Regions from separate parts of the Streptomyces sp. NPDC059900 genome, predicted to be linked through region 2. Evidence: riboswitches for the same ligand, from Rfam matches in the RefSeq annotation. Region 2 holds a riboswitch; the other holds the start of a gene.
The links. Region 2 has a riboswitch for cobalamin ahead of ACQKIP_RS10520 (energy-coupling factor ABC transporter permease). Riboswitches for the same ligand answer to the same signal wherever they lie in the genome.

Region 1 (7,391 bases), on a different contig from region 2:
CCGTATCCGGAGCATGGCGGAGGACGTGGGAATCCACCCGCCGTCGGACATCACCTGCCACATGGTGCGCGCCCTGATGCGCTACAGCCGCTGAACCAGCCGCTGGACTGTGGCCGAACCAGCCGCTGGGCGGTCGCGGCACAACCGCCGAGCGGTCGTCACGGCGCGTGCGGGCGGGGGCCGAGCGCCCCCGCCCGCACGCGTGGTCCATGCTGACCGCATGACTCAGCCGGAATCCGCCCCCGCCCAGCAGGAACCGGCAGCCGAGCTGCCGCTGCTGGTCACCGCCCGACTCGCGGACGGGGCGCGGTTTCCCGTCCGCGGCCTGCGGGGGAGCGAGGCATCGCCGCGCCCCGCGCCGGCCGTCCTGATCCTCCCCGCCATGGGCACCCCCGCCCGCTACTACCGCGCGTTCGCACGCCAGTTGCACGCGGAGGGGCTCACCGCCCTGACCGTGGACATGCGGGGGCAGGGGGAGAGCACCCCGCGGGTGACGGACCCGGACGCCGCCGACCACGGCTACCGCACCATCGTCGAGCAGGACCTCGTCGCGGTCATCGAGGCGATACGCGGCGAACTGGGCCCGGAGCCCGCGCTGTACCTCCTCGGCCACAGCATGGGCGGCCAACTGGGCCTCATTCACGCGGCCCTGGGGATCGGCCCCGGCGTCGACGGAGTCGCCCTCGTCGCCTCGGGCTCCGTCTGGTTCCGGGCGTACGGCCCCCTGCGCGGGCCCCTGCTGCTCATCGGCGAACTGCTCACCGCGGCCACGTCCACGCTGCTCGGCCGCTGGCCCGGCACCAGGCTCGGCTTCGGCGGCAACCAGCCCAAGGGCGTCATGCGCGACTGGGCACGCCAGGGCCGCACGGGCCGCTATTCCTCCCCGGGCTCCCCGCACGACTACGAAGCGGCCCTGCGCACCCTGGACCTGCCCGTCCTCGCCGTCTTGGTGGAGGGCGACACCTGGGCCCCCGCGGCCGCTCTCGACCACCTGGTGGGCAAGGTGCCGGGGGCCCGCGTCACCCGCCGCCAGTACTCCGCAAAGGAGGCGGGCGCCCGCCTCGACCACTTCGTGTGGACGCGGGCGGGAAGTGCGCTGGCCAAAGGGGTGGCGGCATGGGCGGTGGCGGGCGGAAGCTGAAGACCCGGGGAAACCGGCGTACCCGGGAAGCCGAAGCCCCCGACGTGCCACGGGCCGGGTCACCCGTTCGCCGTACCCGGCATGCGGACACGCCCGCGGCGGCTTTGGCTGCTGCTGAGGGGGGCCGCCGAGGGGGAGGCCGCTGCCGGGAGCTGCCGACGGAGAGGGGGCCGGGGCGATGATCGCTCCGCAAGAGCGTGCCCGGCAGGGCAGGGCCGCCCGCAAGAACGCCTCCCGTTCCTCGCACGGGGCCTGGATTCCCTCCGCCGATCGCGCCGACCCGGTCACCGTGCTCGAACGGCAGGGCGCGGACCGCGTCCAGGAGCTGCTGCCGGTCCGCTACGCCCGCATGGCCGCGTCCCCCTTCTCCTTCCTGCGGGGCGCCGTCGCCGTCATGGCGGGCGACCTGGCCGCCCAGTGGAACACCGGGCTCACGGTCCAACTCTGCGGCGACGCCAACCTGTTGAACTTCGGCCTGTTCGCCTCCCCGGAAGGCACCCTGGTCTTCGACCTCGACGACTTCGACGAGACCTGCCCCGGCCCCTTCGAGTGGGACGTCAAACGCCTGGCCGCGAGCATCGCCGTGGCATCCCGCGGCAGCGGCCACCCGCAGAGCGCGGCGCACGCGGCCTGCCGCGCGGCGGTGGCCGCGTACCGCACGTCGATGAGGCGTCTTGCCGGACTCGGCGAACTGGCGGTCTGGTACGAACGCACGGACACGAAAGGCCTGTTGCCGCTCATCGACGCCACCCGCCACCGCGACCGGAGGAAGAGCGCACTCAACGGAGGCCGGGCCCGCACCACCCTGCCGGCGCTCGGCAAGCTGACCAGCGAAGCCGACGGCGTCCGCCGCATCGTCCACGATCCGCCGCTCCTCGTCCCGGCAGGCCCCCCGGACATCGCGGCCGTACGCAAGATCTTCGGCGACTACCGCTCCACGGTCTCCGAGGAGCGCCGAATCCTCCTGGACCGCTACCACTTCGTGGACGCGGCGCGGAAAGTGGTGGGAGTGGGCGGCGTCGGCACCCGCTGCTTCATCGTGCTCCTCGCCGGGCGCGACGCCGACGATCCGCTCTTCCTCCAGATCAAGGAAGCCGTCCGCTCCGTCTACGAGGAGCACCTGCCGGCCGGTCCGTACGTCCATCCCGGCCACCGTGTCGTCGCCGGCCAGCGCCTGCTCCAGGCGGCGGGCGACATCTTCCTCGGCTGGATGACGGGCCCCCGGGGCCGCGCCTTCTACTGGCGCAGGCTCCGGGACGTGCGGGGCCCGGCGGACGTCGAGGCCATGTCCGCCACGGAGCTGCGCTCCTACGCCCGGCTCTGCGGCACGGCGCTCGCCCGCGCCCACGCCCGCTCCGGCGACCGCATGGCCATCGCCGCCTACCTGGGCGGCTCCGACACGTTCGACCGGGCCGTCGCCGACTTCGCGCTGCGCTACGCCGCGCAGAACGCGCAGGACCACGCGGCGCTCGTCGAGGCGATCGCCTCGGGTCTGGTGAACGCCGCGGGTCCGGACGGTGCTGCGCCGCAGGGGGTCTAGCCGATCTGGTCCGGCGTCACCGTCAGCCACCGCTTGTCCGCGGTCACCTTCTGGCCGAGTTCACGCTGGCGGTCGGCGTTCTTCTGCTTCATCCCGTCCAGCTCCTTCATGTACGAGTCCTTGCGGTTGACCCAGACCCGCGCACCGCCGTGCGTCACGTCCGCCGAGTGGAACAGCATCGGGCCGTCGCTCTTGGGGGTGTCGCCCGCCACCAGGACGGGCTTCTTCCACTCGTCGATGTACGTGCTGATGGCCGCGGGCTTGCCCTGGTACCAGGTGAGCGGGGCCCACAGGTCCGGCGTCAGCTCGTGCTTGGCCAGCTTCTTCTGGTCGAAGCGGCCCTCCGCGATCTCCTTGCGGGAGCTGGTGACCTCGCCGGTCTTGCGGTCCTTGAGCTGGAGGCCGACGCCGATGACGTTCTCGGGCTTCACGTCGTAGCCGTACTTGGGGTCGGCGAGGACCATCCGGACCAGGTCCTCGCTGGCCGCGCTGACGACGTACACCTCGATGCCGTGGCTCCGCAGGGACTTGTAGAGCTCCTGCATGCCGGGGAAGAACTCGGGCTTCTTCACCTCGGTCTTCGTCAGCTTCCCGTCCTCGTAGTACTCGGCGGGGATGGGCTTCTTGTAGGCGAGGAGCTCGTCGACGTACCCCTTGAGCTCCTTCAGCGTGAAGCCGGAGAAGATCTGCGCGGCCCACGGGTAGCAGACCTGGTCGTCGACCTCGCAGAGCCGGTTGTAGTAGCTGTAGAGGCTCTCCTTGTGCTTCGCCGTGTCCTTGAACGGGATGATCTTCAGCGACGGGTCCATCGTCTTGCGGGTCAGGACCCCCTTCATCTCCAGGAAGGGCAGGAGGGACTCCTCCAGGTCGTTGCGGTACGTCGTGTTGTCCGCGTCGAAGACGGCGTACGCGCCCTTGCCGCCGTTCTCCGCGATGACCTTGCCCAGCTTCTTCGCGACCGGCTTGGGCCAGTGCTTCAGCTCGGCGGCTGCCCCGGCGCTCTTCGCGGCGGTCTTCGCGGAGGCGTCGGCGGCCGTCGCGTCCGTGCTCGGCCAGAGCGCCGTGCCCGCGATGACGGCCGCGGTGAGCGCGCCCGCCGTGCCGAGTACGGCAAGCTTGCCCTTTGCCATTGATGCCATGGTTCTGTGCCCCCTGAGAGCGGTCTGCGCCCCGTCCGGAGCGGCGGGTCATCGTATGGGCCCGAGCGGCGGATTCCCATGATCGACATCACCGGACGGAACGGGCATGGGACGCCTGTGCGCGGGTAGCAGCGTCAGACGCCCGCACGCTTCCCAGCCCTGCTCCGGAGCGAAGCCCATCGCATACTGGAAGGCATGGAGAGCGTCTCCCCGGAGTTCGTACGGGCCGCTCCGCGGCTCGGCGGCATGGTGGTGTCCGCCGTCGGCTACCGCACGGCGGGCGAGCAGCCCGGTCTGCACCGCGGCCTGCCGTCCCCGTATCTGACGCTGATCTTCTCCCTGGACGGCCCCGTCGCCACCGGCGACAGTCCCGGGCAGGCGACCGGACCCGACGCCACGCGCACGGACATCGTCGTGGGCGGCCTGCACCAGTCCCCGGCGTACGTCGTGCGGCCCGAGCACGAGGCGGGCATCCAGCTCGCCGTGCACCCGCTCGCCGCCCGCGCCCTGTTCGGCGTACCGGCGGCGGAGCTGGCGGCCGACCTGGTGACGCCCGGCGCGCAGGTGATGGGGCGCCGCGCCGCCGACGTACGGGAGCTGCTGTGCGAGCAGAGCGGCTGGGAACAGCGGTTCGCCTCCTTGTCCGCCTACTTGCGGCAGCGCGCGGCGGACGCGGACGCCGCGGGAGCGGTACGCCCGGAGGTCGCCGAGGCCTGGGCCTGGCTGGCCCGGCACCAGGGCGCCGGCACCCTGCGCGGCCTCTCCCGGCACGTCGCGCTCAGCGAACGCCGCCTGACCACGCTCTTCCGGGCCGAGACGGGCCTGAGCCCCAAGCAGGCGGGCCGCCTGATGCGCTTCCAGCGCGCACGCAACGCCGTCGTACGCTCCGTCGCGGCGGGCGCCGCCCCCGACCTGGCCCGCGTCGCCGCCGACTGCGGCTACTACGACCACTCCCACCTGGTGCGGGACTTCCGGCAGTACACCGGCGCGAGCCCCAGCGGCTGGCTGGCCGAAGAGTGCCGGAATATCCAAGCCGGGAGCCACGGCGGGGGCGAAGAGTAGGAGCCATGGACACCACCGAGAAGCAGAACAAGCAGCCCCGGTCCACCGGGCGCGCCCCCAGCGTCTGGCCGACGCTCCAGGCGCACGACGCCCCCGCCCTGATCGACTTCCTGGTCGGCACCGTCGGCTTCCTGCGCACCGCCGTCTACCAGGACGGCGACAGCGTGGCCCACGCCGAGCTCGACTGGCCCGAGGGCGGCGCGATCATGCTCGGCTCGTACGACGACGGGGCCGGTGACTGGTGCCTGAAGCCGGGCACCTTCGGCACGTACGTCGTCACCGATCATGTCGACGACCTCTACCGGCGGCTCGTCGCCGCCGGGGTCGAGATCACCCGGGAGATCGAGGACAAGCCCTACGGCAGCAGGGAGTTCGCGATCACCGACCCCGAGGGCAACAAGTGGTCCTTCGGCACCTACCGCGGCGCACCCAGGCCCGACGGGGCGTCCTGACCCGGCGTGACGGCGGTCTCCCTGACCTTGCGTGATAGCTTGCGAGCGCCAGTCAACCCACACCAGGGCCAGGGAATCCGGTGCGAATCCGGAACTGACGCGCAGCGGTGAGGGGGAACGGGCGGGGCCACGGCCACTGGGCGTCCACGGATGCCCGGGAAGGCGCCCCGTCCGGCCGATCCCCGAGTCCGAAGACCTGCTGGCGCCTGCGCCGCGCACCGAGCGGCGCAGGTGATGAAGCAGGCCAGGCTCCGCGTATGAGCCATGAGACTCAAGGGATCGTGTGTCCTCCTCAGCCCGTCGTGTACGTATACCCGTCGTCCTGCTCGTCGCGGCCCTGTCCGCCACGCTGACCTCCTGCGGCGGCGCGTCTTCCGCCGGGTCCTCCGGGTCGTCCGCCACGGGCAAGAAGGCCGACGGCTACCCGCTGACCCTGGCCTCCTGCGGCAAGAAGGCGGAGATCAAGGCGCCGCCGCAGCGGGCGGTCTCCCTCGACCAGGGTTCCACCGAGATCCTGCTCTCGCTCGGCCTCGCGGACCGCATGGTCGGCACCGGCACCTGGACGGACCCGGTCCTGAAGGGCCTGGAGAAGGACAACGCCAAGGTCGACCGGATCGCCGACAGCTACCCCTCCTTCGAGAAGGTCCTCGCCAAGGAGCCGGACTTCGTCACCGCGTCCTTCACGGCGACGGTCAGCAAGGGCGGCGTCGCCGACCGCGCCAAGTTCGCCGAACTCGGCGTACCCGCCTATGTCTCGCCGTCGGACTGCGCGGGCAAGGACAACAGCGGCGACGGCGACGGCAAGCGCGTCAAGACGCTGACCATGGACACCGTCTACGGCGAGGTGCGCGACCTGGCCGGGGCGTTCGGCGTCCAGAAGCGCGGCGAACGCCTGATCGCGGACCTCAAGGGCCGGGTGGCGAAGGCCGCGAAGACCATCAAGAAAGCCGACGCGGCCGACACGTCGGTCCTCTACTGGTTCGCCAACTCCGACGCCCCCTACATCGCGGGCTGCTGCGGGGCGCCCGGCATCATCACGCGCGAGCTCGGCGTGAAGAACGTCTTCGACGACACCCGCGAGGAGTGGCCCCAGATCAACTGGGAGACCGTGGCCGACCGCGACCCCGATGTCCTGGTCATCGGCGACCTCACCCGCAAGTCACAGACCGCCGAGAGCGCGAAGAAGAAGATCGAGTTCCTGGAGTCCAACCCGGCCACCAAGAACCTGACCGCCGTGAAGAAGAAGCGGTACGTACTGCTGAGCGGCCAGGCCATGAACCCGACCATCCGCACGGTCGACGGCGTGGAGCAAGTCGCCGCCGCCCTGCGCGAGTTCGGGCTCGCCAAGTGAGGGCAGCCGCCTTTGGCGGCATACGTTCCGCTCTGCTCTGGACGACGGGCCTCGCCGTCCTCGCCCTCTCCGTGGCGACGGCCGTCACCATCGGCCCCGCCGACATCTCCGTACCGGACGTGTGGTCGGCGGTGGCGGCCCATCTCGGCTGGGGCGAGGCGACCCTGACGCCCATTCGGGACGGCATCGTCTGGAACCTGCGCATGCCGCGCACCCTCCTCGCGGCGGTCTGCGGCGCGGGTCTCGCGGTCTGCGGCACGGTCCTCCAGTCCCTCCTGCGCAACCCGCTCGCCGACCCCTTCGTGCTCGGCGTCTCCTCGGGCGCGTCCACGGGGGCGGTCGCGATCGTCGTCCTCGGGGTCGGCGGGGGAGTGGTGTCGATCTCGGCGGGCGCGTTCGTCGGGGCCGTCGTGTCCTTCGCCCTCGTCCTGCTGCTCAGCCACACCCTCGGCGGGAGCGCCGACCGGGTGGTCCTCTCCGGGGTGGCGGCGATGCAGCTCTTCTCCGCGCTCACCTCGTTCGTGATCCTGACGGCGGGCGACGCGGAGACGACGCGGGGTGTCCTGTTCTGGCTGCTCGGCTCGTTGAGCGGGGTCGGCTGGACGGACGTCTGGCTGTGCGGGGCGGTACTCTTCGTGGCGCTCCTCGTCTGCCTCGCGCACGCCCGCACTCTGGACGCGTTCGTGTTCGGCCAGGACGCGGCGGC
Region 2 (7,391 bases):
ATGGGCGTGACTGCCGCGATCCGGCGAAGCGTCTAGTGGAACTGCTCGGCCTCGGTGGACCCGGCGAGCGCGGTCGTGGAGGAGGCGGGGTTGACCGCGGTGGACACCTGGTCGAAGTACCCGGTGCCCACCTCGCGCTGGTGCTTGACGGCGGTGAAGCCCTGCGCCTGCGCCGCGAACTCGCGCTCCTGGAGGTCGACATAGGCGGTCATGCCGTGCTCGGCGTAACCGCGGGCGAGGTCGAACATGCCGTGGTTGAGGGAGTGGAAGCCGGCCAGGGTGATGAACTGGAAGCGGTAGCCCATGGCACCCAGTTCGCGCTGGAACTTGGCGATCTGGTCGTCGTCCAGGGCGGCACGCCAGTTGAACGACGGCGAGCAGTTGTAGGCGAGCATCTGGTCGGGGTGCTCGGCGTGGATCGCCTCGGCGAACTCGCGGGCCTGGGCGAGGTCCGGGGTGCCGGTCTCGACCCAGATGAGGTCCGCGTACGGGGCGTAGGCCAGGCCGCGGGCGATGACCGGCTCCATGCCGTTGCGCACCCGGTAGAAGCCCTCGGCGGTGCGCTCGCCGGTGACGAAGCGGGCGTCGCGCTCGTCGACGTCGCTGGTCAGGAGGTTCGCGGCGAGCGCGTCGGTGCGGGCCACGATCAGCGTCGGGACATCGGCGATGTCGGCGGCCAGGCGGGCCGCGTTGAGGGTACGGATGTGCTGGCCGGTCGGCACGAGGACCTTGCCGCCCAGGTGGCCGCACTTCTTCTCCGAGGCGAGCTGGTCCTCGTAGTGGATGCCCGCCGCACCCGCGGCGATCATCGCCTTGGTCAGCTCGAAGGCGTTGAGCGGGCCGCCGAAGCCCGCCTCGGCGTCGGCGACGATCGGCGCGAGCCAGTCGGTCGTGTCGTCGCCGCCTTCGGCGGTGGCGATCTGGTCGGCGCGCAGCAGCGCGTTGTTGATCCGACGGACCACCTGAGGCACCGAGTTGGCGGGGTAGAGCGACTGGTCGGGGTAGGTGTGCCCGGCCTGGTTGGCGTCGGCGGCCACCTGCCAGCCGGACAGGTAGATCGCCTGGAGGCCTGCCTTGACCTGCTGGACCGCCTGGCCGCCGGTGAGCGCGCCGAGCGCGTGGATGTAGTCCTGCTCGTGCAGCTGCTTCCACAGCCGCTCGGCGCCGCGCCGGGCGAGGGTGTGCTCCTCGCGGACGCTGCCGGAGAGCCTGACCACGTCCTCGGCGGAGTAGGTGCGCTCGATGCCCTTCCAGCGGGCTTCGCGCGCCCACCGCTGAGCGAGCTCCTGCGCCGTTGCCGTCGTGGTCCCTGCCTGTGCCATGACCGTCTCCCGGAGATGCGTGAACGTTGCGAATTACTGGCACTGAGTGCCGAATATATGGAGGATGCGGCCCGCCGATTCCGTGGATTGGCAAGCCGAGCAATGCTGCCGAGCCGGGCGGAAGGGTCGGGATCGCCGACGTCAGGGCATTGAATCGGACCCCTGTTCCGATCCGCCCGATGGAGTCCGGCGGGCCGCAGTACGACTCTGGCACCGGCACTCAGTGCCATCAAGCAGGGAAAGCTGCCAAGTTCTGCGCATCTTTGGCCGCCGTATTGCCAAGTTTGCCAATGCCTGGAATGGCGTCCCCGTGGCTACCATCACCAGCAGTGCGTTCGAGGGTGATCGTGATCGGACAGGAGCCACGGGTGAGTAAGACGTACGCGGGAGCACGGCTGCGACGGCTGCGGGAGGAACGCCGCATGAGCCAGGCCGACCTGGCGCGGACCCTGGCCATCTCGCCGAGCTATCTGAACCAGATGGAGCACGACTCCCGGCCGCTGACCGTCCCCGTACTGCTGCGCCTCACCGAGGCGTTCGGCGTCGACCCGGGCTTCTTCTCCGAGCGCGACACCAGCCGCCTGGTGGCCGACCTGCGGGACGCCCTCACCGGCGAGGTCTCCGCCGGACGGGTCTCCGCGTCCGACCTCTCGGACCTGGCATCGCGCATGCCCGCCGTGGCGAGGGTTCTGGTGGACCTCGGCCGCCGGAACCAGCACCTCACCGAACAGCTCTCCGAAGCCACCGAGGGACGGGGTGCGGGAGCGGCCGCGCAGCCCCGTTCCGCGCACGAGGAGATCCGCGAGTTCTTCTACCGGCGCCAGAACTACCTCCACGACATCGACCTCGCCGCCGAACAGTTCGCCGCCGAGATCGGCGTACGCCCCGGCGAGGTCGTCCGGGCCCTGGCCGCGCGGCTCGCCGAGCGCCACGGGGTACGCCTGGCCGGGGACACCGAAGGCCGCCTGCACCACTACGACCCGACGGCCCGCGTCCTGCACCTCTCCAACCGGCTGCGCCCCGGCCAGCAGGCGTTCCGGATGGCCACCCAGCTCGCGCTGCTCGAATACGCCGGGGAGATCTCCGACCTCGCATCGGAGGATTTCGACCCGCAGGCCGCGGCCTGGCCGCTGGCTCGTATCGGCATCGCCAACTACTTCGCGGCCGCGCTGATCCTGCCGTACCGCCGCTTCCACGCCGCCGCCGAGGAGTTCCGCTACGACATCGAGCGCCTCACCGACCACTTCGGGCTTGGCTACGAGACGATCTGCCACCGCCTGAGCACCCTGCAACGGCCCCGGCTGCGCGGGGTGCCCTTCTCCTTCGTGCGGGTCGACCGGGCGGGCAACATGTCCAAGCGGCAGTCCGCCACCGCCTTCCACTTCTCCCGTGCGGGCGGCACCTGCCCGCTGTGGAACGTGTACGAGGCGTTCGCCGCGCCCGGCCGCATCCATGTCCAGGTGGCCTCCATGCCGGACGGGCAGCGCTTCCTGTGGACCGCCCGCGCCGTCACCCGGCACCGCGGCGGCTGGGGCGAGCCCGGCAAGACCTTCGCCATCGGCCTGGGCTGCGAGATCCGTCACGCCTCGCGGCTCGTCTACTCCGACGGACTCGACCTCGACAACGCGTCATCGGCCGTGCCCATCGGCATGGGCTGCCGCCTGTGCGAACGCACCGACTGCCCCCAGCGCGCGGTACCGCCCCTCGACCGCCGCCTGGCGATCGACGAGAACAGCAGCACCTTCGTCCCCTACCCGGTGGCGAGCGAGCAGGCCTGAGAACCGCCGGACCACGGGGCGCGCACGGGCCGGGGCACATGCGCTGACCAGGGGCGTACGCCCTGGTCGTGTGCGCTCGCGCGTGCCACAGGTGCAGCGTCCCCGCAAGTTGTCAGGAAACTCGGTTGCGCACTAGGGTCACCACGCCTTGGTGAACGGGAAATCCGGTGTGATGCCGGTGCGGCCCTCGCCACTGTGATCGGGAAGTCCGGCTCCAGCCCTTGCGGCAGCCACTGGGTACGCACGTACCCGGGAAGGCGGAGTCCGGTCGGTACGACCCGTCAGCCAGGAGACCGGCCAAGGCGCGTTGTCCATCCACGAGGTGCTGGAGAGGGTCTGCTTAGCCATGCACATAGCCGAGGGTTTCCTCCCGCCGGCGCACGCGATCGCCTGGGGCGTAGCGTCCGCGCCGTTTGTCGTCCACGGAGTCCGCTCCCTGACCCGTGAGGTCAAGGAGCACCCCGAGAGCACCCTGCTCCTGGGTGCCTCCGGTGCCTTCACATTTGTCCTTTCCGCGCTGAAAATCCCATCCGTGACGGGCAGTTGCTCGCATCCCACGGGAACCGGGCTCGGCGCGATCCTGTTCCGGCCGCCGATCATGACGGTGCTCGGCACGATCACGCTGCTCTTCCAGGCGCTGCTGCTCGCCCATGGCGGGCTCACCACGCTCGGCGCCAACGTCTTCTCCATGGCGATCGTCGGGCCATGGGCCGGATACGCCGTCTACCGCCTCCTGAAGCGATACGACGTGCCGCTCATGGTCGCCGTGTTCTTCGGCGCGTTCGTCGCCGACCTGTCCACATACTGCGTCACCAGCGTCCAGCTGGCCCTGGCGTTCCCCGACCCCAGCAGTGGATTCATCGGCGCCCTGGGCAAGTTCGGCGGCATCTTCGCCGTCACGCAGATCCCTCTCGCGGTCAGCGAGGGCCTGCTCACCGTCCTGGTGATGCGGCTGCTCGTGCAGTCAAGCAAGGGCGAGCTCACCCGGCTCGGCGTGCTGCTCCAGGGCAAGAAGCAGGCCGCGCAGACCGGTACGGACACCAAGACGGAGACGGGGGCCAGCGCCTGATGAGCCGGAACGCGAAGATCAACACCCTGCTCCTCGTCATCGTCGCCGCGCTCGCGGTGCTGCCGCTGGCGCTCGGCCTCGGCGACGACGAGAAGGAGCCGTTCGCCGGGGCCGACGCCCAGGCCGAAACCGCGATCACCGAGATCAAGCCGGATTACGAACCCTGGTTCTCGCCGCTGTACGAACCCCCGTCAGGGGAAGTCGAGTCGGCGCTCTTCGCTCTCCAGGCGGCCCTGGGCGCGGGCGTCCTCGCCTACTACTTCGGGCTGCGCAAGGGGCGCCGCCAGGGCGCCGAACAGGCACGGGAGCAGGAAGCGACCGCCGAGCAGACGGCGGACGCGGAGGGCGGCAGGCCCGGGACCGAGCAGGTCTGAGCCCGCGTGCTGCCCATCGACGCGGCGGCGCACAGCAGTCGCTGGCGCCGCCGCCACCCCGTGGACAAGGCCGTGCTCGGGCTCGGCCTCACCGTCCTTGCCGTCTCCCTTCCGCCCTGGCCGGGCGCAGCCCTGGTACTGATCACGGCGCTCGCGGTGCTCCTCGGACCCGCCGGGGTACCGCCGCGCAAGCTGTGGCGCGCCTACCGCGTGCCGCTCGGCTTCTGCGTCACCGGCGCCCTGACCCTGATCGTCCAACTCGGCGGGCCCGAAGGGTTCGTCACGCTCGCCGACGGCGGCCCGGCGCGGGCGGGCGGTCTGCTCCTGCGTACCTCGGCCGCCTCGCTCGGCGTCCTGCTGTTCGCCTTCACCACGCCCATGTCGGACCTGCTGCCCCGCCTGGTGAAGGCGGGCGTACCGGCGCCGGTCGTGGACGTGGCCCTGGTCATGTACCGGATGAGCTTCCTGCTCCTGGACTCCATGAGCCGCATCCGCCAGGCGCAGGCCGCACGCCTCGGCCACACGACACGGGCCGCCACCTGGCGCTCCCTCGGCGGCCTCGGCGCCACCGCGTTCGTCCGGGCCTTCGACCGGGCGACGCGACTTCAGGCCGGGCTCGCCGGACGCGGTTACGACGGAACGCTGCGGGTGCTCGTGCCCGACGCCCGGATCTCCCGGAGCTTCGTCGCCGCGAGCGCGGCACTCCTCACGGGCCTCGCGGCCCTCACCCTCGTACTGGAAAGGTTCCTTCCATGAGCGAGCCGAGCGCTCCCCGCGAGCGAGCGCCGGGCGAGTCCCTGGTCGCTCTGCGAGCCGCGTCCTACGCCTACGAAGACGGCCCCACCGTGCTCAGCGGCCTGGACTTCGACGTCACCGAGGGCCGCGCCCTCGCGCTCCTGGGGCGCAACGGCAGCGGCAAGACCACCCTCATGCGGCTGCTGAGCGGCGGACTCCGCCCGGACCAGGGCGGGTTGACCCTCGGGGGAGACTCCGTGACGTACGGCCGCAAGGGTCTTACGCGGCTGCGCACCACCGTCCAGCTGGTCGTCCAGGACCCCGACGACCAGCTGTTCGCCGCGTCGGTCGAGCAGGACGTGTCCTTCGGACCGCTGAACCTGGGACTGCCCGACGACGAGGTCCGGGCGCGCGTCGCCGAGGCGCTCGCCGCGCTCGACATCAGCGCCCTGGCGGACCGTCCCACCCACCTGCTCTCCTACGGCCAGCGCAAGCGGACGGCCATCGCGGGCGCCGTGGCGATGCGCCCGCGTGTACTGATCCTCGACGAGCCGACCGCCGGGCTCGACCCCGACGGCCAGGAACGCCTCCTGACCACTCTCCAGGGCCTGCGGGACGCGGGGACCACCGTGGTCATGGCCACCCACGACGTGGATCTGGCCCTGCGCTGGGCCGACGACGCCGCCCTGCTCATCCCCTCCGGGGTGCGCACGGGCCCGGTCGCCGAGATGCTGGCCCACCGGGACCTCCTTGCGCAGGCGGGCCTCACCCTGCCGTGGGGGATCGCCGTGGCCGAACTGCTGCGGACCAAAGGCCTGCTGGAGGGTGCAGGTCCGCGCACCCCGGAGGAGCTTGCGGCCCTCGCGACCCCGGCGATGCCCGGTGCGTCAGGCGGCTGACGGGCCCGCAGCCGGTGTGCGGCCCGGCAGCAGAACCGTGGCCAGGAGGGGAATCGCGGCCAGCGCGAGCCACGGCGTCCAGGACGGAAGACCGGCGTCCAGGAGCGAGCCGGTCGCGGCGCTGCCCGCGAGGACGATCAGGCCGGAGACCGACGACAGGGCGCCGGTGTAGAGGCCGAGCCTGCCCCCGGGCGTGAGGTCGGGGACCCAGGCGCGGGCGGCCGGGGCGACCAGCATCTGCCCGAGCGTGAGCAGCACGACGAAGGCGGCGGCGGGCAGCAGCCCGGCGACACCGGTCCAGGCGGCAGGACGCGCGAGAGCCACGACGGCGAACCCCGCGGAGATGAGCACGAGCCCGACCGCCATGGACCGCCGCTGGTCGAGCCGCCCCGCCGCCCAGTGGGTGACCGGCAGCTGCGTGGTCACCACGAGCAGCGAGGAGAGCGCGAACAGCCAGGCCAGCGGCGCCTGCGACCCCGCGGCGCGCTCCACCTCCGCGGGCAGCGCGAGATAGAGCTGGTTGTACGCCAGGAGATAGGCGCCGTAGGCGGCGCACACCGCAAGGAAGCGTCGGTTGCGCAGCATTTCGCGTACGCCGCCCCGTACGCGGACCCGCTCCCGCCCCGGGATGTGCTGGGGCAGCAGCCACAGATGTCCGGCAAGGACGAGGACGAAGACCCCGGCACCGGCCAGGCAGACGGTGCGGAAGTCGACGGAGAGCAGCAGTGTGCCGAGGAGCGGGCCGAGGAACGCGCCGGCCTGGCCCGCCACCGTGAGCAGGGCCAGGACGCGGGTGCGCGGGCCGCGCCCCGACTCCTCCCAGAGCACCGCCTGCCGGGCGACCTCGGATTCCACGGCGGGAGAGAACAGGGCCGCCGCGAACCCGATCAGGAGGACCGCGCCGATGACCGACCAGGTCTGCTGCGCGTAACCGAGCCAGGCGAAACCGGCGATCCGCAGGACGCAGCCGGTCAGTACGACCGGCCGTACGCCGTACCGGTCGGTCAGGGCGCCGCCCACGACGAAGAGCCCTTGCTGGCTGAACGTCCGCAGGCCGAGCACGAGCCCGACCAGCCAGCCCGCCATGCCGATCGCCGCGCCCAGATGCCCGGCAAGGAAGGGCAGCACGGCGAAGAAGCCGATGTTGAAGGCCAGCTGGGTCAGGATGAGCAGGCGCAGCAAGGGGGAGAGGCCCGACCACGTTCGTGCGCGGC

Region 1: another riboswitch for cobalamin. It lies ahead of ACQKIP_RS31080 (ABC transporter substrate-binding protein); the one in region 2 lies ahead of ACQKIP_RS10520 (energy-coupling factor ABC transporter permease).

Annotation. Positions count from the first base shown of each region.
Region 1 is NZ_JBNNJZ010000329.1:233-7,623, reverse strand. Features, by position in the region: gene ACQKIP_RS31110 (hypothetical protein) at 1-94, shown strand, start outside; gene ACQKIP_RS31105 (alpha/beta hydrolase family protein) at 221-1,141, shown strand; gene ACQKIP_RS31100 (DUF2252 domain-containing protein) at 1,320-2,681, shown strand; gene ACQKIP_RS31095 (HAD family hydrolase) at 2,678-3,811, opposite strand; gene ACQKIP_RS31090 (AraC family transcriptional regulator) at 4,016-4,882, shown strand; gene ACQKIP_RS31085 (VOC family protein) at 4,888-5,334, shown strand; cobalamin riboswitch at 5,367-5,552, shown strand; gene ACQKIP_RS31080 (ABC transporter substrate-binding protein) at 5,618-6,685, shown strand; partial or broken gene ACQKIP_RS31075 (FecCD family ABC transporter permease) at 6,682-7,391, shown strand, end outside.
Region 2 is NZ_JBNNJZ010000049.1:18,315-25,705, forward strand. Features, by position in the region: gene aceA (isocitrate lyase) at 33-1,322, opposite strand; gene ACQKIP_RS10515 (short-chain fatty acyl-CoA regulator family protein) at 1,691-3,100, shown strand; cobalamin riboswitch at 3,219-3,416, shown strand; gene ACQKIP_RS10520 (energy-coupling factor ABC transporter permease) at 3,447-4,169, shown strand; gene ACQKIP_RS10525 (energy-coupling factor ABC transporter substrate-binding protein) at 4,169-4,543, shown strand; gene cbiQ (cobalt ECF transporter T component CbiQ) at 4,550-5,299, shown strand; gene ACQKIP_RS10535 (energy-coupling factor ABC transporter ATP-binding protein) at 5,296-6,177, shown strand; gene ACQKIP_RS10540 (MDR family MFS transporter) at 6,166-7,391, opposite strand, start outside.